DNA from 3 places in the Stenotrophomonas sp. YJH_SMC_94-11 genome. Region 2 is predicted to be linked to each of the others. Evidence: predicted binding sites of a transcription regulator. Region 2 holds the regulator's gene; each other region holds the start of a gene.
What was found. The regulator HrcA, encoded in region 2, represses chaperone genes, less so after heat shock. The targets are predictions, from matches to a motif close to TTNGCACTCNNNNNNNNNGAGTGCNAA.
Positions count from the first base shown of each region.

Region 1: AC5P74_RS01865 (co-chaperone GroES) is a predicted target of HrcA. The motif match lies at 1,501-1,527, and genes of this name have one in related genera.
Region 3: rpoH (RNA polymerase sigma factor RpoH) is a predicted target of HrcA. The motif match lies at 1,955-1,981, and genes of this name have one in related genera.

Region 1 covers NZ_JCAFTR010000001.1:412,602-419,963, forward strand. The annotation lists gene AC5P74_RS01860 (endonuclease) at 1-1,262, opposite strand, end outside; gene AC5P74_RS01865 (co-chaperone GroES) at 1,574-1,861, shown strand; gene groL (chaperonin GroEL) at 1,943-3,592, shown strand; gene AC5P74_RS01875 (DUF6445 family protein) at 3,730-4,341, shown strand; gene AC5P74_RS01880 (serine hydrolase domain-containing protein) at 4,413-5,573, opposite strand; gene AC5P74_RS01885 (aspartyl protease family protein) at 5,642-6,565, opposite strand; gene AC5P74_RS01890 (response regulator) at 6,672-7,362, shown strand, end outside.
Region 2 covers NZ_JCAFTR010000007.1:268,731-276,092, forward strand. The annotation lists gene AC5P74_RS14205 (AraC family transcriptional regulator) at 1-143, shown strand, start outside; gene dnaJ (molecular chaperone DnaJ) at 266-1,390, opposite strand; gene dnaK (molecular chaperone DnaK) at 1,545-3,467, opposite strand; gene grpE (nucleotide exchange factor GrpE) at 3,648-4,163, opposite strand; gene hrcA (heat-inducible transcriptional repressor HrcA) at 4,227-5,291, opposite strand; gene recN (DNA repair protein RecN) at 5,407-7,068, shown strand; gene AC5P74_RS14235 (LysR family transcriptional regulator) at 7,203-7,362, opposite strand, start outside.
Region 3 covers NZ_JCAFTR010000001.1:372,627-379,988, reverse strand. The annotation lists gene purD (phosphoribosylamine--glycine ligase) at 1-932, shown strand, start outside; gene rpoH (RNA polymerase sigma factor RpoH) at 1,068-1,943, opposite strand; gene ung (uracil-DNA glycosylase) at 2,222-2,935, opposite strand; gene AC5P74_RS01685 (response regulator) at 2,932-3,774, opposite strand; gene ftsX (permease-like cell division protein FtsX) at 3,782-4,729, opposite strand; gene ftsE (cell division ATP-binding protein FtsE) at 4,733-5,419, opposite strand; gene rhlB (ATP-dependent RNA helicase RhlB) at 5,535-7,259, opposite strand.

The DNA of each region.
Region 1 (7,362 bases), on a different contig from region 2:
TGGGTGTCGGTGTACGGCGCGTAGGGCAGGCCCTTGTCACCGGTGGTGGTGGCAAAGCCCAGCGAGTTCGGCCAGGTGTGCTCGCGGTTGTAGGTCAGGCCGCTGCCGGTGCCCGCACGATCACTGACCTTGGCGTAGCTGCGGTTGCGGTAGGCATCGAGGATGCGGTTCGGGTTGTTCGGATCCTCGTCGGCGATTTCCAGGATGGTCCAGGTGCTGGTGCCCGAGCCGCTGTACGGGTAGGCGGTGTGGCCCTTGATGGTGGCGTGCAGCGAGCAGCGCAGCTGGCTGGGGCTGCTGGTGTTGACCCTGGAGTAGTAGCCGGCCGGCACGCCCGGGTTGCCCGGGTCCGGATTGCCGCCGGTGCTGGCCACGGTGAAGGCGATGCGGCTGTCGGCGGCCGGATGCGCGCCCTGCAGGTCGGTGATGCGCGCGGCGCGGATGTCGAAGCGGCAGGCTTCACCGGCCACCAGCGCGGTATTGGTGGACAGCTTCACGCTGCGGCCGCTGGCCGGGAAGGTCAGCGGCACGCTGCCGGAGGTGCCGCAGCTCAGGGCGAAGGCGCCACTGGCCAGGTTCACCGTCTCGCTGAACACCACTTCCAGGTCGGCGGCAGCGGGGAAGGTGCTGCTGCCCTGCGCCGGGGTGGTGGTGGAGACTGACGGCGGCGTGTTGGGGCCTGGCGTGCCACCGCCGCTGAAGGTCTGGCCGTTGTTGCAGCTGCCGAACGTCTGGCCGGCCGATTCGGCCCAGGTGAAGTGGGCGTACTGGCTGCCGCTGCCGGTCAGCTGCAGCGAGGTGCCCGGCGCGGTGCTGTTGCTTTCGGCCACCGGGATGTTCTGGCTGGTCATGCCGGCAGCAGGGCCACCGGAGGCGGTGATGGCACCCTCGTAGCTGAGGAACTGGACCACCTTGCCGCTGGCATCGACCAGCGCGATGCCGTCGTTCGGTCCGTTCTGGATGCCGTTGGTCGGATAGTTGACCACAGCGATACTGGCGCTGCCGCAGCCGGCGGCGGTGCCGGCCGGGACCGGGGTGTTGGCATAGACGGTGGCGGCCGACGGATTGCTGCCGTTGTAGAGGTACAGGCGATAGCCGGACAGGTCCTCACCGGCAGTGGCTACGACCTCGATCGCTTCGCCGACGTCACCGGCGGCGGTGCTGTCGTCGTAGTGCAGTTCGTTGATGAAGACCTCGGCCTGGGCCGGCGCGGCGGCCAGCGCCAGCAGGCAGGCGGCGGCAAGCGGGGACAGCAATCGCATCGACTACTCCTTGTGATTGGGAATGCCTGACCGAGCCTAAGGCCGATCCAGTGACACTTTGCCGTAAATGAACGTCAGATATCTGACAGTGCGACGCTTGTCACCGAAATTGTCCAGGACCGACGCCTGGCCGACGCGCGCGGGCGGAAAAATTTTTTTCATTCCGCCCTTGAAAGGGGACGGCGGGGCTCCATCTCTGCCCTGCTCCCGACGTTGTCGGGTTTCTTCACGTGCGGTTCTGGCACTCGCCTGGGGCGAGTGCTAACATCGCCGGACTTTTTTAGACCAATCAATCACTTAAGAGGTCTCCTATGAGCATCAAGCCGCTGCACGACCGCGTTGTGGTCAAGCCGATCGAAGCCGACGAAATCTCCGCCGGTGGCATCGTCATCCCCGACTCGGCCAAGGAAAAGTCCACCAAGGGTGAGGTCGTGGCCGTCGGCCCCGGCAAGCCGCTGGACAACGGCAACGTGCGCGCGCCGTCGCTGAAGGTCGGCGACAAGGTCATCTACGGCCAGTACGCCGGCAGCTCGTACAAGAGCGAAGGCGTCGAATACAAGGTCCTGCGCGAAGACGACGTGCTCGCCGTCATCGGCTGAGCCTCGGCGCGACCTGTTTCAACCTGATCCCAAACTCCCAGCCGCCGGGCCTCGTCCGGCGCTACCAATGAGGTAAATGCAATGGCTGCCAAGGATATTCGTTTCGGTGAAGACGCCCGTTCGCGCATGGTGCGCGGCGTCAATGTTCTCGCCAATGCCGTCAAGGCCACCCTGGGCCCGAAGGGCCGCAACGTCGTGCTGGAAAAGAGCTTCGGCGCCCCGACCATCACCAAGGACGGCGTCTCCGTCGCCAAGGAAATCGAACTGGCTGACAAGTTCGAGAACATGGGCGCGCAGATGGTGAAGGAAGTTGCGTCGCGCACCAACGACGATGCCGGCGACGGCACCACCACCGCCACCGTGCTGGCCCAGGCCCTGATCCGCGAAGGCGCCAAGGCCGTTGCCGCCGGCATGAACCCGATGGACCTCAAGCGCGGTATCGACAAGGCCGTTTCGGCTGCCGTCGCCGAGCTGAAGAACATCTCCAAGCCGACCGCCGACGACAAGGCGATTGCCCAGGTCGGTACCATCTCGGCCAACTCGGATGAGTCGATCGGCCAGATCATTGCTGACGCGATGAAGGAAGTCGGCAAGGAAGGCGTCATCACCGTTGAAGAAGGCTCGGGCCTGGACAACGAGCTGGACGTGGTCAAGGGCATGCAGTTCGACCGCGGCTACCTGTCGCCGTACTTCATCAACAACCAGCAGTCGCAGACCGCTGACCTGGATGATCCGTTCATCCTGCTGCACGACAAGAAGATCTCCAACGTCCGTGACCTGCTGCCGGTGCTGGAAGGCGTCGCCAAGGCCGGCAAGCCGCTGCTGATCGTCGCTGAAGAAGTCGAAGGCGAAGCGCTGGCGACCCTGGTGGTCAACACCATCCGTGGCATCGTCAAGGTCGTGGCCGTCAAGGCCCCCGGCTTCGGCGACCGCCGCAAGGCGATGCTGGAAGACATGGCCGTGCTGACCGGTGGCACCGTGATCTCCGAGGAAGTCGGCCTGTCGCTGGAAAAGGCCACCATCAAGGACCTGGGCCGCGCCAAGAAGGTGCAGGTCTCCAAGGAGAACACCACCATCATCGACGGCGTCGGCGACAAGGCCAACGTTGATGCACGCGTGGCGCAGATCAAGACCCAGATCCAGGACACCTCCTCGGATTACGATCGCGAGAAGCTGCAGGAACGCGTGGCCAAGCTGGCCGGCGGTGTTGCCGTGATCAAGGTCGGCGCCTCGACCGAAATCGAAATGAAGGAAAAGAAGGATCGCGTCGACGACGCCCTGCACGCTACCCGTGCAGCCGTTGAAGAAGGCGTGGTCCCGGGCGGCGGCGTTGCCCTGGTCCGCGCGATCACCGCGCTGGCCGGCCTGAAGGGTGCCAACGAAGACCAGAACCACGGCATCCAGATCGCCCTGCGTGCGATGGAAGCCCCGCTGCGCGAGATCGTGGCCAACGCTGGCGACGAGCCGTCGGTCATCATCAACAAGGTCAAGGAAGGCACCGGCAGCTTCGGCTACAACGCGGCCACCGGCGAGTTCGGCGACATGCTGCAGTTCGGCATCCTGGACCCGACCAAGGTGACCCGTTCGGCGCTGCAGAACGCGGCCTCGATCGCCGGCCTGATGATCACCACCGAAGCCATGGTTGCCGAAGCTCCGAAGAAGGACGAGCCGGCCATGGGCGGCGCTGGTGGCATGGGTGGCATGGGCGGCATGGGCGGCATGGACTTCTAAGTCCACGCCTCCGGCGGTCGTCGCCGGCCTCGGTCGGCACGCCTTCCCGATGTGATGTAAGGAAGAACCCCGCCGCAAGGCGGGGTTTTTTGTTGCCCGGTTGCCGTCGCCGTAGTGCATCGCTACGCTCGGTGACCATGCCTACCTCGTTCATCGTCGTTGACGACTTCCTTTCTCCCGCCGATGCGCAGGGGTTGCGCCAGGCGGCACTGGGCCTGGACTATCCCGTCCAGGAGGGCGCATTCCCCGGCCGCAATTCACAGCAGCGGCTGGAGCTGGATGGACTGTCCGGCGCGGTCTCGCGACTGGTCAACGAACCGCTGCGGCCGGTCAACCCGCTGCAGTCGCACGGCAAGTTCCGCCTTACCTTTGCCGGCGACATCGGCCGCGCCAAGGTACACGCCGACCACTCGCACTGGTCGGGCATTCTCTACCTGAGTGCACCGGAGCACTGCGAGGGCGGCACCGAGTTCTTCCGCCACCGTCGTACCGGCACCGAACGCATGGCCCTGGATGCGGCGGAGCTGGCCGCATTGGGCTACGCCAACGGCGGCGACATGCATCGCGACATCATCGAGCGCGACAGCAACGACGACAGCCAGTGGGAAATGACCATGCGCATTCCGATGCGCTTCAACCGGCTGGTGCTGCTGCGGCCCTGGTTCTGGCACACCGCCGGGCCAGCGTTCGGTGATCGACCGGAGAATGGCCGGCTGGTGTACCTGATGTTCTTCGAGCAGGCGCGCTGAGGAGTGCCATCCACGCATGGCGTGGATGCTCCCCTCCCAGCCGCGTTCGTCATGCAGGCGTCATCGCACCCTCATTCGACGAATACCTTCGCCGCGCCATATTCCCACTGCCACGGCACGCCGGTATCGCCCAGTACGAATGCCACCAGTGCCGGGAACGCAGCTTCCGCCCGTACATCGTTGCCCAGAATCACCACGCAGCGTCTGTAACGTTCGATGCACACCAGCGTGTTGCCGACCGCATCGTCGTGGCCACCCTTGTAGAAGCCCGCGCCCTGCGGGCCGCGGAACGTCACCACGCCCAGGCCCGCAGCCAGATCCTTGCGTTGCTGCGCCACGGGCAGCTCTGGCTGCAACGTGGGGAACTGGCTGGCGGTGGTGATCGGCAGCTGCGGCCGCACCAGTTCCCTGCGCATTGCAGGCGACAGCCCATCGCCGCGGACATAGCCGGCGGCGAAGCGCGCCATGTCGGCGATGGTGGTATCCATCGAACCGGCCGCACGCACGCGGCTGCGTTCATCGTGCGGCTCGGCCGTGCCTTCCGCCGTCCAGCCATCGGCCAGGTTGGCGGCGAAATCCTCACGCCACATCATGCTGGTGCGGACCATGCCGAAGCGGTCGAATACCTGCCGCTGCATCAATGCGCCCACGTCCTGGCCAAGCCGTCCACGCTCGATCACGAACTGCAACAGGATCAGCCCTTCGCCGGAATACCCATAACGACTGCCCGGATCGAAGTGGAACTTCAGGCGGCCATCGGGTTCCAGGAACCCGAAGTTGGCAAAGCCACTGGAATGGTTGAGCAGCAGGCGCGGAGTGAGCTGGCGCCAGCGCGCATCATCGGCCAGTACGCTGTAGTCGGCGTACTTCTTCGGCTCTGGCGGGTAGTCCGGCAGCGGCTTGTCCAGCGCCGTGGCGATGCTGGCGTCCAGCTCGATCCGTGCGTCCTGGGCAAGCTGTGCGACCAGGTGGCCGAACGCCATCTTGGTCAGCGAGGCGGCGTACATCACGGTATCGGTGCGCAGCGGCTCGCCTGCGGCGTTGCGTTCGCCGTAGGCGGCCACGTGTACCACCTTGCCGCCATCGATCACCGCCAGCGCCATCCCGCGCGCATGCGCCGCCTGCATCAGCCGCTGTGCTTCGGCATCGATGCGCGCGGGCGAGGGTAGCGGCGGCGCGGCCAGCACGGCCGGCGGGAGCAGCGTCAGCAACAGCAGGACAGCACGGCGCATGCGTGGAACTCCTGGCAGGACGTGGCGCGATGCTACGCCTGCCAGGTCCCGCCGTCATGCGCCGGACGTCAGCCGGGTCGGCGCAGGCAGATCCGCGCGGCACCCGCACCGATGTCCACCTGGCCATCGCGCATCGCGTCGGCACCGAGGATCAAGGCCGGTCGCGCCTCCAGGCCGATCGCCCTGAACACCGGCAGTTCGCTGATCCGGACCTCCATCGGCGGGTGCTGCCAGTTGCCGCCGGTCATGCCGGGCAGGGTGTACAGCCAGGTTGCCTGTGCACCGCCACCCAGCCCCCCAGTGCCCTCTTCACGTGCACGCACCCGAGCATCGCTACCGTCGGTGCGCAGGCCCAGTGCGCGGGCTGCTTCGGCGTTGAGGACGGTTTGCGCGGCACCGGTGTCGACCACGGCGATGGCGTCCACGCCGGGCGTACCCAAGGCAAGCGTGATGAAGCCGAACTGGCGCAGGCCTTCATTGCGGCCGGGCAGCGCATTGGGTTGGCAACCCGGTCCTTCCAGGTCCAAGCCGCCGGGTGTCCACAGCGCCAGTTGATTTCGGCCGAAGTCCCAACGGGTGTCCCAGCGCCCGGTCAGGTCGTTGCCGATCAAGCCGTCAATGGCCGGATCATCGCCCTTCGCCAGCGATGACAGGTCGACCTGCATGCCACTGGCCTTCAATTGCCAACTGCCCAGCTGCCACGCTGTGCTGCGCATGCGCTGCAACCGCGCCGTCTTCGCGCTCGCGCCCTGGGCCTGCGACACTGCCGCTTCCGCATCCTGCAAACCGTAGCGCCGCACTACGCGTGCATCGACCAGGGTTGACCCGGCGGCACTGTCGACCACGAAGCGCAGCGGCTCGGAACGCCCATCCAGCGAGACCGCAACTGCCGGATGACCGCCCTGCATCCACATCGGCAGGACGTGCTCGGCGGCATCGGAGGCGAGCGCGGGCAAGGGGATGGCGAACAGAGGCAGCAGGAACAGGCGCAAGGGGAGACTCCGCAGTGATCGTGGGCGACCATTGGCGCGCAGCGGCGTATCAACGCGATATCTGCATTGATACCGTCCTGATACACAGGTGCGGGATACTGGGGCAATGAACACTCCCATCCGCGTCATCGTCGTCGATGACGATGCCAGCATTCGTGACGCCATCGCCGACCACCTGCTGCTGCACGGCTACCAGGTGCGTGTGGCGGCGGATGCAACAGCGCTGGACGTGTTGCTGCAGGTTGAACGACCTGACCTGATCATCCTCGACTGGATGATGCCCGGTGAGGATGGCCTGTCGGTATGCCGCCGGCTGCAGGCGCGGGCGATCCCGATCCTGATGCTGTCGGCGATGGGGGCCGCGCCGGATCGCGTGATCGGCCTGGAGATGGGCGCGGACGACTACCTGGCCAAGCCGTTTGACCCGCGCGAGCTGTTGGCGCGGGTGCGCGCGCTGCTGCGCAGGCAGGACAAGCTGCGCGCACAGGTGGCCAGCGAGCTGCGGTTTGATGGCTGGCGATTGCTGCCTGACCAGCGTCGCCTGTTCGCGCCGGATGGTGCCGAACTGGCGCTGAGCCGCGGTGAATTCTCCCTGCTGCTGGCACTGGCTGAACGTCCCGGGCGGGTGCTGGCGCGCGAGCAGCTGCTGCAGTTGAGTCGCGGAGAAGCCAGTGACAGCGTGGACCGTGCCGTCGACCTTGCGATCAGCCGCCTGCGCCGCAAGCTCGGGCAGGCCGCGTCCGGCGCTGAAGCCCTTGTGCAGACACTGCGCGGTGAAGGGTACCGCTTCAACGCGG
Region 2 (7,362 bases):
GGCTGCTGGCCGCGATGGAGCGGTTGGCGATCGGCGACAAGGTCATCGATGTCGCGCTGGCGACGGGCTACGACAGCCCCAGCGCGTTCACCAGCATGTTCAAGCGCCAGCTGGGGCAGACACCTGCGGCGTTTTTCCGGTAACGCCGTCCACGCATGGCGTGGATCCACCATCACGGCGCATGCCCGGCGGAAAGCATCGCGGATCGCAAACGAGAACGCCGGGCATGGCCCGGCGCTTCCGCTCAACGCTTCCGTTGAAAAACTCAGGACGTCATCCGGTCCCAGAAGCCCTTCACGCCGTCGATGAAAGTGGCCGATTTCGGCGAATGCTTGCGCGCTTCCTCGCCGACGAAGGTGGCTTCGAACTGTTCCAGCAGCTTGCGCTGCTCGTTGGTGAGGTTCACCGGCGTCTCCACCACCACGCGGCAGTACAGGTCGCCTTCGCTGCGGCTGCGCACCGAACGCACGCCCTTGCCGCGCAGGCGGAACAGCTTGCCGGTCTGGGTCTCGGCCGGGATACGGATCTCCGCTTCGCCGCCAAGGGTGGCCACGCGCACGGTGTCGCCAAGCGCCGCCTGCGAGATGCGGATCGGCACTTCACAGTGCAGATCATCGCCATCGCGCTGGAAGATGGCATGCTCGCGCACGCGCACTTCCACGTACAGGTCGCCCGGCGGCGTGCCGGCCGGGCCGGCCTCGCCCTCGCCCTGCAGGCGGATGCGGTCGCCGGTGTCGACGCCGGCCGGCACCTTCACCGACAGCACCTTGTCTTCCTCGACACGGCCGTTGCCGTGGCAGGTCTTGCAGGGCTTGGCGATGATCTGGCCACGGCCGCCGCAGTTGTGGCAGGCCTGCTGCATGGCGAAGATGCCGCGCTGGATGCGCACCTGACCACGGCCATGGCACACGTTGCAGGTCTCGACCTTGCCGTCTTCGGAGCCACTGCCATCGCAGTCGCCGCATTCGGCCAGGGTCGGGATCTCGATCCGGCGCTCGACGCCGCGCACGGCCTCTTCCAGGTCCAGTTCTATCACGTAGCCGATGTCGGCGCCGCGACGGGCCTGGCGCGGACCACCGCCGCCACCGCCAAAAATGTTGCCGAAGATATCGCCGAAGATATCGTTCATGTCCGGGCCGCCCGGACCACCACCCCCCATGCCATGCTCGAACGCGGCGTGGCCGTGGCTGTCGTACATGCGGCGCTTGTTGCCGTCGGACAGCACTTCGTAGGCTTCCTTGCACTCCTTGAAGGAGGCTTCGGCCGCCGCATCACCCGGGTTGCGGTCCGGGTGGAACTTCATCGCGCAGCGACGGTAGGCCTTCTTCAGCTCTTCGTCGGTGGCGGTGCGGGCAACGCCCAGCACTTCGTAGTAATCGCGCTTGCTCATATCGTGAATCGGGTTCCGGAACGTCGGGATTCGTCAAAGCGGAAGAGCGGAACCAGGTCCGCTCTTGCGTCGGGCGCCCCGACACGCCGGTAGGCGGTCAGGACCCTGATGCGACAACGGGACGCTGGTGGCCAGCGTCCCGCGTCGGTCCGGATCAGGACTTCTTGTCGTCCTTGACTTCGGTGAACTCAGCGTCGACCACGTCGTCCTGCGCCTTGCCGGCATTGCCGGCGTCGGCACCCGGGGCACCGCCCTGGTCGGCCGAAGCAGCGGCGAACAGCGACTGGCCAGCTTCTTCCAGTGCCTTCGACTTGGCTTCGATCTGTGCCTTGTCGTCGCCCTTCATCGCGGTTTCCAGGTCAGCCAGCGCCGCCTCGACCTTGCCGATGACATCGCCGCCGACCTTGCTGCCGTGCTCGGTGATGGCGCTGCGGGTGCCGTGGATCAGGGCGTCGGCCTGGTTGCGGGCCTGCACCAGTTCCTGGAACTTCTTGTCTTCTTCGCGGTTGGCTTCCGCGTCGGCGACCATGCGCGCGATCTCCTCCTCGGACAGGCCCGAACCGGCCTTGATCTCGACCTTCTGTTCCTTGTTGGTCTTCTTGTCCTTGGCCGACACGTGCAGGATGCCGTTGGCGTCGATGTCGAAGGACACTTCCACCTGCGGCAGGCCGCGCGGGGCCGGCTCGATGCCGGACAGGTCGAACTTGGCCAGCGACTTGTTGAAGCGGGCCTGTTCGCGCTCACCCTGCAGCACGTGCACGGTCACGGCCGACTGGTTGTCCTCGGCGGTGGAGAACACCTGCGAGGCCTTGGTCGGGATGGTGGTGTTCTTCTCGATGATCTTGGTGAACACGCCACCCATGGTTTCGATACCCAGCGACAGCGGGGTCACGTCCAGCAGCAGCACGTCCTTGACGTCGCCGCCCAGCACGCCGCCCTGGATCGCCGCACCCAGTGCCACGGCTTCGTCCGGGTTGACGTCCTTGCGCGGTTCCTTGCCGAAGAACTCGGTCACCGCCTGCTGCACCTTCGGCATGCGGGTCTGGCCGCCGACCAGGATCACTTCGCTGATGTCGCTCGAACGCAGGCCGGCATCGTTCAGGGCGACGCGGCACGGCTCGATCGACTTCTTGATCAGGTCGTCCACCAGCGCTTCCAGCTTGGCACGGGTCAGCTTGATGTTCAGGTGCTTCGGACCCGAGGCGTCAGCAGTGACATACGGCAGGTTCACTTCGGTCTGCTGGGCGCTGGACAGCTCGATCTTGGCGCGCTCGGCAGCATCCTTCAGGCGCTGCAGGGCCAGCGGATCCTTGCGCAGGTCGATGCCCTGGTCCTTGTTGAATTCTTCAACCAGGTATTCGATGACGCGGTTGTCGAAGTCTTCGCCACCCAGGAAGGTGTCGCCGTTGGTGGCCAGCACTTCGAACTGCTTCTCGCCGTCGACGTTGGCGATCTCGATCACCGAGACGTCGAAGGTGCCGCCGCCCAGGTCGTACACCACGATCTTGCGATCCTTGTTGTCGCCCTTGTCCAGGCCATAGGCCAGCGCAGCCGCGGTCGGCTCGTTGATGATGCGCTTGACGTCCAGGCCGGCGATGCGGCCGGCGTCCTTGGTCGCCTGGCGCTGGCTGTCGTTGAAGTAGGCCGGCACGGTGATGACCGCTTCGGTGACCTTCTCACCGAGGAAGTCCTCGGCGGTCTTCTTCATCTTCTCCAGCACCTTGGCCGAGATTTCCTGCGGGGCCATCTTCTTGCCGTCGCTGGTGGCGACCCAGGCGTCGCCATTGTCATGGGCGAGGATGCTGTACGGGACGTGGGCAATGTCCTTCTGCACTTCGGCGTCGGTGAACTTGCGGCCGATCAGGCGCTTCACCGCGTAGAAGGTGTTCTTCGGGTTGGTGACGGCCTGGCGCTTGGCCGAGGCGCCGACCAGAACTTCGCCGTCCTTGGTGTAGGCGACGATCGACGGGGTGGTGCGATCGCCTTCCGAATTCTCGATGACGCGGGCCTTGCCGCCGTCCATGATCGCCACGCACGAGTTGGTGGTGCCGAGGTCGATACCAATGATCTTGCCCATGGGGGAGACTCCTGAGGATGCTTGTTGGGGTCAGTCCGGCCGTGCGGCCGGTGGATGAATACGATGTGGGGGAGGCTCGTGGAACATTCAAGCCACCTCCCGAACGCTGTGTTTCCGACGATCCGGCGCGTTCAGCGTCGGGTCGGGTGACGGGCCTGTCTGCCGCCCGGCCCTGCCGGATCAGTCGGCGGCCACCACCACCAGCGCCGGCCGCAGCAGGCGCTCGTTGAGCAGGTAGCCCTTCTGGAACACGGTCACCACGCTGCCCGGGGCCGCGCCCGGGGTCGGCACCTGGCTGATGGCCTGGTGGTGTTCCGGGTTGAACGGCTGGCCGATCGGATCCAGCAGCGCCAGGCCGTTGTCGGCGGCGACCTTCAGCAGCTGCTTGTAGGTCAGCTCCAGGCCTTCGCGCAGCGGGTGCGGGTCGTCGCCAGCGGCCTTCAGGCCGGCATCCAGGCTGTCGAACACCGGCAGCAGCTCGCCCAGCAGCTTCTCGTTGGCGAACTTGCGGGCCTGCTCGATGTCACGGGCAACACGCTTGCGCTGGTTTTCCAGGTCGGCGCGCTCACGCAGCGCATCGGCCTTGACCTGCTCGACTTCGGCGCGCAGGCGCTCGACTTCGTCGTTGACGCCGGCGGTGGCAGCCGCATCGGCGGCACTCTGCTGGGATTCGATATCTGGATGTTCGTGGTTCATGTCTGGGTCCCTGGCGGTCACTCTCCGCCTCCACCCACCCTAGTGTGGGCGGGATGCTGCGTTTCAAGCGTCGGATGTTCCCGGCGTGCGTCCGGCCGGTGAAAAGGCCGCGCCAAGCACATCGGCGGTGGCCTGGACCAGCGGGATCACCCGGTCGTAGGCCATCCGCTTGGGACCGATCACGCCCAGCACGCCCAGCACCTGGCCATTGGCGGTGTACGGGGCAGTGACCAGCGAGACGCCCTGCAGCGGCATCATTCCGGTCTCTTCGCCGATGAAGATGCGCACCCCCGGCGCCTGGATGGTCCGCTCCAGCAGCTGCAGGATCTCGCGCTTGCTGGAGAACAGCTCGAACAGTTCGCGCAGGCGCTCCAGGTCGGACAGGTCCTGCACGCCCATCAAGCGGGTCTGCCCGGCCACCAGCATGTCGTCGGCCGCCGGCTGCAGGGCCTGCTCGGCCAGTTCGATGCTGTGGGCCAGCAACTGCTCCAGTTCGGACCGGGCGTCGCGCAGCTCCAGCAGCAGTCGGGTACGGATCTCGGCCATCGGCAGGCCGGCGAAATGCGCATTGAGGTAGTTGGCGACCTGCTCCAGCTGGCCTGGCGCAAACTCCTGCCGGGTCTCGATCACCCGGTTCTGCACCTCGTTGTCGGCAAATACCAGGATCGCCAGCACCCGGCGCCCGTCCAGCGCCACGAAATCGATCTGGCGGAAGGCGAACTGCTCGCGCCGCGGTGCGCTGACCACGCCGACGAAGTGGCTCATCGCCGACAGCAGCTCCGAGGCGCTGCCGAGCAGGGCCTGGGTGCTGCCGCCACCGGCCAGTTCCTGACGCAACCGGGCCAGCTCGCCCTCGCCCGGCGGCTGCATCTGCAGCAGGCTGTCGACGAACACCCGGTAGCCATGCGCGGTCGGGACGCGGCCGGCCGAGGTATGTGGCGAGGCCAGCAGGCCCAGATCCTCCAGGTCGCCCAGGATGTTGCGGATGGTGGCCGGGCTGACCTCCAGGCCGGCCACGCGCGCCAGCGTCTGCGAGCCGACCGGCTCGCCGTCCTGGATGTATCGCGCGATCAGCGTGCGCAGCAGGTGGCGCGCACGCGGGGCAAGCTGGTCGGGAGAACCGTGCATGGAATCAACCTGTGAGACACGGACACTAGATAATGGCGGCGCATCGCCTTGGCAAGTCATTGGACCTCCCGCGCCCGCGTGCTAGCGTTGCGCGGCTGCTGACACCCCCTTACCCATGCTCAGACATCTTTCGATCAAGGATTTCGCCGTCGTCCGCGCCACCGAACTGGAGTTCGGGCCAGGCATGACCGTGGTTTCAGGCGAGACTGGCGCCGGCAAGTCGCTGATGGTCGACGCACTGGGCTTCCTGTCCGGCCTGCGCGCTGACAGCGGCGTGGTCCGCCATGGTGCCGCACGCGCCGAGCTTTCCGCCGAGTTCGCGCTGGAGCAGCTGCAGGCCGCCCGCCAGTGGCTGGCCGACAACGAGCTGGACGACGAGGACCAATGCCAGCTGCGCCGCGTGATCCGCGCCGACGGCGGCTCGCGGGCCTGGATCAATGGCCGCCCGGTGACGCTGGCACAGCTGGGCGACCTGGCCTCGCTGCTGGTGGAGATCCACGGCCAGCATGAACAGCAGGCGCTGCTGGCGCGCCCGTCGCAGCTGGCCCTGCTGGATGCCTATGCCGGCAACGAGAACGAGCGCCGCCAGGTGCGCCACGCCGCCGCGGCCTGGCAGGCACTGGTCGATGAATCGCTGGCGTTGTCGCAACAGGGCGACGTCAGTGACCGGATCGCCTTCCTGGAGCACCAGCTGCGCGAACTGGACCGCGAGGACCTTGAACCGGAATCGATTGCCGCGCTTGGCGCCAGCCACCGTCGCCAGGCCCACGCCAGCGCCCTGCTGAGCGCCTGCCAGGCAGCCAGCAACCAGCTCAACGGCGATGACGGCAGCTCTGCGCTGGACCTGCTGCAGCAGGTGCGCCACGAGCTGTCGCGCCTGATCGAACACGACCCGCGCCTGGGCGAAGTGGACGGCCTGATCGAGAACGCCTCGATCCAGCTGCACGAAGCCCTGTCGCTGCTTGATCGCGTGCACGACGATCTGGATGCCGACCCGGAACAGTTCGAGGAGAACGAGCGCCGCCTCGGCCGCCTGCACGACCTGGCCCGCAAGCACCGCGTGCCGATGGACGAACTGGGCGCACAGCGCGAGCGCATGCATGCCGAAGTGGAGCAGCTGCGTGGCGCCGACGAGCGCCTGCAGCGCCTGGCCGGCGAGATCGACAAGGCCGCCGCCGCCTGGCGCGTACAGGCTGAAGTGCTGACCGCCAGCCGCCGCAGCGCTGCTGCCGAACTGTCGGCCACCACCACCGGCATCATCGCCGAGCTCGGTATGGGCGGCGGCCAGTTCCTGATCGAACTGGAGCCACAGGACAGCGGCAAGCCCGACCCGCAGGGTGCCGAGCGCGTCGAGTTCCTGGTGGCGGCCAACGCCGGCCAACCGCCGCGCGCCCTGCGCAAGGTGGCCTCGGGCGGTGAACTGTCACGTATTTCGCTGGCCATCGAAGTGGCCGCGCTGGACCTGGATGCGGTGCCGACCATGGTGTTTGACGAGGTCGACTCCGGCATCGGCGGCGCGGTGGCTGACATCGTCGGCCAGAAGCTGCGCGCGCTCGGCGAGAAGCGCCAGGTGCTGTGCGTGACCCACCTGCCGCAGGTCGCCTCCAAGGGCCACGCCCATTACCGGGTCAGCAAGGCCCCGGTGGAAGGCATGACCCAGAGCGCAGTGGAAAAGCTGGACAACAAGGCGCGCGAGGAAGAGCTGGCGCGCATGCTCGGCGGCGTGGAAGTGAGCAAGGAAGCGCGCGCCGCCGCCCGCAAGCTGCTGCAGGCCTGAGGCCTGTTCACGGTTATCCACGCATGGCGTGGATCTACAACCCACCCGCACGGTAGTGCCGGCCGCTGGCCGGCAACCCAACACCGGTGGACGATGATCGTGAGGTTGCCGGCCAGCGGCCGGCACTACCCGTATCACCCCAACGGCTGCGTCAGGTCGACGTTCTCCACCAGGAAATCGAGGAACGCGCGCACCCGCAGCGGCAGGTAACCGCCCTGCCCGAGGAACACCGCGTGCACCTCTTCCAGGTCACCGGGATTGGCCTCTTCCAGCACCGGCAGCAAGCGCCCGGCA
Region 3 (7,362 bases), on a different contig from region 2:
CCACCGCGTTCTATGCCGTGCACACCGACGTGGACGCTGCCCTGGCCTACATCCGCGAGAAGGGTGCACCGATCGTGGTCAAGGCCGATGGCCTCGCCGCCGGCAAGGGTGTGATCGTCGCAATGACGTTGGCCGAGGCCGAAGACGCGGTGCGTGACATGCTCTCCGGCAACGCGTTCGGCGATGCCGGCGCCCGCGTGGTGATCGAGGAATTTCTCGATGGCGAGGAAGCCAGCTTCATTTCGATGGTGGACGGCGTGCATGCGCTGCCGATGGCCACCTCGCAGGACCACAAGCGCGTCGGCGACGGCGACACCGGCCCCAACACGGGTGGCATGGGCGCGTACTCGCCGGCCCCGGTGGTCACCCCGGAGGTGCATGCACGCGTGATGCGCGAAGTGGTGAACCCGACCGTGCAGGGCATGATCGCCGACGGCATCCCGTTCACCGGTTTCCTCTACGCCGGCCTGATGATCGATGCCAGCGGCGCGCCGAAGGTGATCGAATTCAACGTGCGCTTCGGCGATCCGGAAACCCAGCCGGTGATGCTGCGCCTGCAGTCCGATCTGGTCGAACTGGTCGAAGCGGCCATCGACGGCCGGCTGGACCAGGTGGAAGCGCACTGGGACCCGCGCCCGTCGCTGGGCGTAGTGATGGCTGCCCGGCCGTATCCGGAATCGCCGATCACCGGTGATGTGATTTCCGGCCTCGGCGACGTGCCGGCCAGCGCCAAGGTGTTCCATGCCGGTACCGCATTGGATGCGCAGGGCCAGGTGGTCAGTGCCGGCGGCCGCGTGCTGTGCGTAGCGGCACTGGGCGACAGCGTGCGCGACGCGCAGGCCAATGCCTATGCCGGCGTCGCCAAGGTGAGCTGGGCCAACGCGTTCCACCGCACCGACATCGGCTGGCGCGCGATCGCACGCGAAGAGTGACGACCGCGCCGCAGCCACGCATGGCGTGGCTCTACTGACACTGGGTAGATCCACGCCATGCGTGGATGAGAACCCCACCAAAAAGAAAAGGCCCGGCAATGCCGGGCCTTTTGCTAGCTTCAACGCCATCCCGCCTTACGCGGTGAACAGCGCCTTCATCTTCTTCAGCGCGTTCGCCTCGACCTGGCGGATGCGCTCGGCGGACACGCCGTACTCGTCGGCCAGCTCCTGCAGCGTCACCTTGCTGTCGGCATCCAGCCAGCGACGGCGGATGATGTCGCGCGAACGCGCATCCAGTTCGGCCAGGCCTTCGCGCAGCAGCTGCATCTGGTTGTCTTCGCTGTCCTCGCGTTCGTAGGCCATCGACGGGTCTTCGTCATCGGCAACCAGGAACGCAGCCGGCGACGGCGGGGCGTGCTCGTTGTCCTCGTCGGTCGGCGCATCGAAACCGATATCGCGACCGGACAGGCGCGACTCCATTTCCATGACCTCGCGCTCGGACACGTTCAGGTCCTTGGCCACCGCGCTGACTTCAGCCGCGTTCATCCAGCCCAGGCGCGTCTTCGACTTGCGCAGGTTGAAGAACAGCTTGCGCTGCGCCTTGGTGGTGGCGACCTTCACGATGCGCCAGTTCTTCAGGATGAACTCGTGCATTTCGGCACGGATCCAGTGCACGGCGAAGGAGACCAGGCGCACGCCCATGTCCGGGTCGAAGCGCTTGACCGCCTTCATCAGGCCGATGTTGCCTTCCTGGATCAGGTCACCCAGCGCGAGGCCGTAGCCGTTGTAGCCGCGGGCCACGTGGACCACGAAGCGCAGGTGCGAATGCACCAGCTCGCGGGCGGCGTCCAGATCGTTGCCGTCGCGGAAGCGACGGGCCAGGTCCTGTTCGTCATCGACCGACAGCACCGGGATCTGGTGCACGGCACCGATGTAGGCGTCCAGCGAACCGAGCGCACTGGGAATCGGGAGATTGTTTGCCACAAGGGCAGTAGAGGTGTTCTGGCTCATAGGCACCCATCTTAGCAGTCCGGGATTTGGACTGCTAAAGGAGGAAAAAGTTCCAGCATCCTATTGATGCAACACTGGTCCCAAACAGAGCCCTACCGTAGCGCGATTTGATGACAGTGGCGAGCATGCTTTTCGGGATTCACAATCCCTTGGAATTCAAGCAATTACCTGGCAGAAACCGGCCGATTTCAGTCAAGCGGAGCTGAACGGGCCGTTCTGCAGACCCATTCAGGCGCGGAGACGTTGCCCGCTGTTCAGGCCCAGCAGCCCGACGGTGCTCAGAGCGCCGAACGCGGCGGCAGCGACCAGTCGATCGGGGCCTGGCCGCGGCGCTGCAGGTACTCGTTGGCCATCGAGAAATGCCGGCAGCCGAGGAAGCCACGATGGGCCGACAGCGGCGACGGGTGCGGCGACTTCAGCACGCGATGGCGACGGGTGTCGATGACCTTGCCCTTCTGCTGCGCATAGGCGCCCCACAGCATGAACACCAGGCCTTCGCGTTCGCGGTTGAGCACATCCACCACGTGATCGGTGAAGCCCTCCCAGCCACGTCCCTGGTGGGCACCAGCCTTGCCCTCTTCCACCGTCAGCACGGCATTGAGCAGCAGCACCCCACGTTGCGCCCACGGAATCAGGCAGCCGTGGTCCGGGCGCGGGATGCCGAGATCGCTCTCGATCTCCTTGTAGATGTTCAGCAGCGACGGCGGCACCGGCACGCCCGGCGGCACCGAGAAACTCAGGCCATGCGCCTGGCCGCGGCCGTGGTACGGGTCCTGCCCGAGGATCACCACCTTCACCTGCTCGAACGGTGTGGCGTCGAACGCGGCGAAGATCTGCGGGCCGGACGGGAACACCGCCGCGCCACTGGCCTTGCGCTGGCGCAGGAAGCTGGACAGCTCGCGCATCTGCGGCTGCAGCAGGTAATCGCCGACATGCTGCTTCCAGCTCGGTTCCAGCTGGATCGTCGGGGTGTCGGCTACTTCATCCATCATCGAATCAGGGGTCCATCGTTCAATCGGGCCAGGCGCAGCTGGAACAGCACCTTGGTGACCAGCAGCCGCTCTTCGATCGGCTTGAGCACCAGGTCATTGGCACCGGACTGCAGCAGCCCGGTCTGGTTGTGCGGGTTGCCATCACCGGTCATCACCAGCACCGGCAGGCGGCGCTTGCCGTAACCGAAGTCCACGCGCACGCGCTGCACCACGTCGCGCCCGCTCAGTTCGCCCTTCAGGGTGACATCGGTCAGCACCAGGTCGATGCGGTGGCGGCTGCGGCCCAGCGACTCGGCAGTGAGCAGGGTGAATGCCTCTTCGGCGCTGACCACGTGCAGTACGTTCAGCTGCTGCCGCTCAAGCATGCGCTTGGTGGCCTCGGCCACCACGCGGCTGTCCTCGATGTAGAGGATGGTGGCGCCGGGGATGGTCTGCGGCTGCACATAGCCACGGATGAAGGTCGCCAGTGCCTCATGGCCCAGCGCCTTGTCGAAATAGTCGGTGACGTACTCGGTGAAGCGACGCTGCTCCAGGTGCTGCTGGGCATCGCCGGACACAACGATCACCGGCACATAGGCCTGGCCGGCGGCTTCGCGCACCATCCGCGCCAGCGCCAGGCCGTCGCCATCGCGCAGGGTCAGCGAGGTCGTCACCAGATCCACCGGGCCTTGCGCCAGCGCCTGCTGCGCATCCTCGATGCTGTCGCAGCCGATCACCTCCACGCCCGGCAGGTCACGCTGCAGGACATCGGCGATCAGCTTGCGGACCAGCTTCGAACCATCGACCACCATCACCCGCGTCGCGGGCCCTTCAAGGTGCTTCAGCGCTTGCGGTTGCATGCCGGTCTCAGGTGTCGGTCGGGCGGGTCTGGCGGAGGAAGTGGCCGGTCACCAGCCAGGCGCCCAGCCAGCCCAGCAGCAGCGTGCCGACCAGGACCAGGCCGCCGTGCAGCAGGTCCAGGCCATGCAGCACGAACGGGCTGCCGTAGCTGCGCGAGAGTTCGGCCAGCGGCACGCGCAGGGCGGCACCGGCGGCGCCGATCAGGGCCAGCGCTACCGCGCCGGCGCCCAGCCCGTACCACGCGCCCAGGTACAGGAACGGACGGCGGATGAAGCCATCGCTCGCGCCGAGCAGCTGCAGCACGCCGATCTCTTCGCGACGGGCCTGGATGTCAAGGCGCACCGTGTTGCCGACCACCAGCGCGGCGCCCACGCCGAGCAGCACCGACAGCACCTGCACCAGACGTGCACCGAACGCCAGCCAGGCGTCCAGGCGCTGGCGCCACAGCGCATCGTGCTGCACCAGATCGGCCTCGGGCAGGCTTTCCAGCGCGCGTGCCAGGCGTGCGTCGTCCTTGCCCTGGCCCGGGGTGATCACCAGCAGCGAGGGCAACGGATTGTCGTTGAGCGCATCGATCGCCTCACCGAGGCCGGCATCGCGCAGTTCCTGCAGGCCCTGCTCGGGTGTGCGCACATTCACTTCGGCCACGTCATCGCGGTCGCGCAGCTGGCCGGCCAGGCGAAGCGCACCGGGACCATCGATGTTGCCCTTCAGGAACACGTTGATGTCGCGCGACTGCTGCACGCTGCCGGCGAACTGCTTGAGGTTGTCCAGCGCGATCGACAGCCCCAGCGGCAACGCCAGGGCCAGCGCCATGACCATCACGGTCAGCAGGGTCGCCCACGGCTTGCGGCAGGCGCGGCCCAGGCTGAACACCACGCTGTGCACGTGGTGCTGGAACCAGACGCCCACGCGCGACGGGGCGGCGGCTTCGCTGTTTTCGTTCTTCGCCATCGGTTACTCCGCCAGGTCCTGCGGCGAGATGTCATCCACCAGCCGGCCGTGGTCGAGGATCAATACGCGCTTGCGCATGCGGCGCAGCAGCGGCAGGTCGTGGCTGACCACCAGCACGCTGGTGCCGCGCGAGGGCAGCTCGGCGAACAGGGCCATGATCTCCGCTGCCAGGGTCGGGTCGAGATTGCCGGTCGGCTCATCGGCCACCAGCAGCTTGGGCTCGCCGACGATGGCACGGGCGATGCCGACGCGCTGCTGCTCGCCGGCCGACAACTGCGAGGGCAGTGCCTTCTCACGATGGCCCAGGCCCATGCGCTCAAGCACTGAACGCACGCGCTTGTTGATGTCGCCACGGCGGGTACCACGCAGGATCAGCGGCAGCGCCACGTTCTCGGCAATCGAGCGGTCCATCAGCAGGCGGTGGTCCTGGTAGACCGCCCCCACCGCGCGTCGGTGGCGCGGCACGTCGCCGCCGCGCACCTTCAGCAGGTTGCGCTCGTCGAACACCACCGCGCCACGGCTGGGCCGCTCGTCGAGGTGGATCAACTTGAGCAGCGTACTTTTGCCCGCACCGGAATGGCCGGTGACGAACAGCATCTCGCCCGGCGCGACCTCGAAGCTGACATCGGTCAGTGCCTCGTGGCCACCGGCGTACTGTTTGCTGACATTGTCGAAGCGCAGGACACTCATGCCCCGATTATGCAGGACCGGCGCGACGGCGTGGAGATGGTCACGGGATCGGTAGTGCCGGCCGCTGGCCGGCACGCCCATGAAACCACCCGACCAACGGTCGGGTGCTACAGGATCAGTTGCCCGACAGCATCCGGCGGATCTTGCGGCCGATGCGGGTCAGGAACGAATCGCCGGTATCAGCGGCGGTACGCACCGGCTTGGCCACCACCTGCACCGGGGTCACCGGGCTCGCGCCGTTGCCGGCGTTGGCCTGCACGCCCTCGGCACCCTCGACCGGACGGCCATGGCGACGACGACGGCGCTTGCGTGGCTTGTGTTCACCCTCCACGGCACCTTCCGGTGCGCCTTCGGCGCGCGGCGGGCGCGGCGGACGCGGGGCCGTGGCGGCGGCGCCTTCAGCACCGGCGACCGGGGCGGCAGCGCCCTGCTCGCCTTCCACGCGCGGCTTGCGCGGGCCGCGCGAACGGCGTTCGCCGCTGCGCTCGCCGTCACGGCCACCACGACCACCACCACTGCCGGAACGACCGCCACTGCGGCCACCACCCCGACGCTCTTCCTCGGCGGCGCGGGCTTCGCGCGCTTCACGGAAGATCTGGCCGACGCTTTCGTTGTCCTCGCCTTCCTCGCCTGCAGCCGGGGCCGGGCGTTCCGGGCGCGGCAGCGGCGTCAGCAGTTCCTTGGTGACCGGCTCGGAGGGAATCTTCTGCTCGATGTAGGCCTCGATGTCCGGCAGGCCCATCGCGTAGCGTTCGCAGGCGAAGCTGATCGCATCACCTTCTTCACCCAGGCGCGCGGTACGGCCGATGCGGTGCACGTAGTCTTCGGCATCGAACGGCAGGTCGTAGTTGTAGACGTACTTGATGCCATCGATGTGCAGGCCACGGGCGGCGACGTCGGTGGCCACCAGGATTTCCAGCTGGCCCTTCTGGAAGCGGTTGAGCAGGCTTTCGCGCTTCTTCTGCGGCACATCGCCGGACAGCACGCCGACACGGTAGCCGGCCTTCTCCAGCGAGCGGGCGACGCGCTCGACGAACACCTTGGTGTTGACGAACACCATGGTCCGCGCGCCTTCGCTGCGCGACAGCAGGCCCAGCAGCAGCGGAATCTTCTCGTCGTCGGCCGGGAAGTAGATGCGCTGGCGCACGCGGGCAGCGGTGATGGTCTCGGCTTCGACCACCAGCTTCTGCGGCTCGTTCATGTGCTCGTAGGCCAGCTCCAGCACGCGATGGCTGAGGGTGGCGCTGAACAGCAGGGTCTGGCGGATGGTGCGTTCCGGCATGCGGCGCAGCAGGAAGCGGATGTCCTTGATGAAGCCCAGATCGAACATGCGGTCGGCTTCGTCGAGCACGCAGATCTCGCAGGCATGCAGCGAAACCACCTTGTGCTGCTTGACGTAGTCGATCAGGCGGCCCGGGGTGGCGATGATCACGTCCACGCCCTGCTGCAGCAGCTCGCGCTGCTTGTCGTAATCCACGCCACCATAGACCAGGGCGAAACGCAGGCCCAGGTCGGAACCGAACTTCACCGCATCCTTGTGGATCTGGATGGCCAGCTCACGGGTCGGGGCGAGGATCAGGGCGCGGGGGTCTTCCGGCTTGCGGTCGGCCAGCGCCGGACGGGTCAGCAGGCGGTTCACGACAGCGACCAGGAAGGCCAGGGTCTTGCCGGTACCGGTCTGGGCCTGGCCGGCAACATCACCACCGGGCAGCGCGACCGGCAGGGTCAGCGCCTGGATCGGGGTGCAGCGGGTGAATCCGGCTCCTTCAAGGCCGGCCTGCAGGGCCGGGTGCAGCTCGAAGGAGGAGAAGGTCAAATCGGTCAGCGGTTTGTCGCTCATGAGTCCGTCTTGGTATGGCCGCCGGCCCGTGGGGCGGCTGGCACTTCATCGTCTGGGGGCACCGTCGCAAACTGCGGCCCCTGCGGCGGGTTGGCAGGCAGGG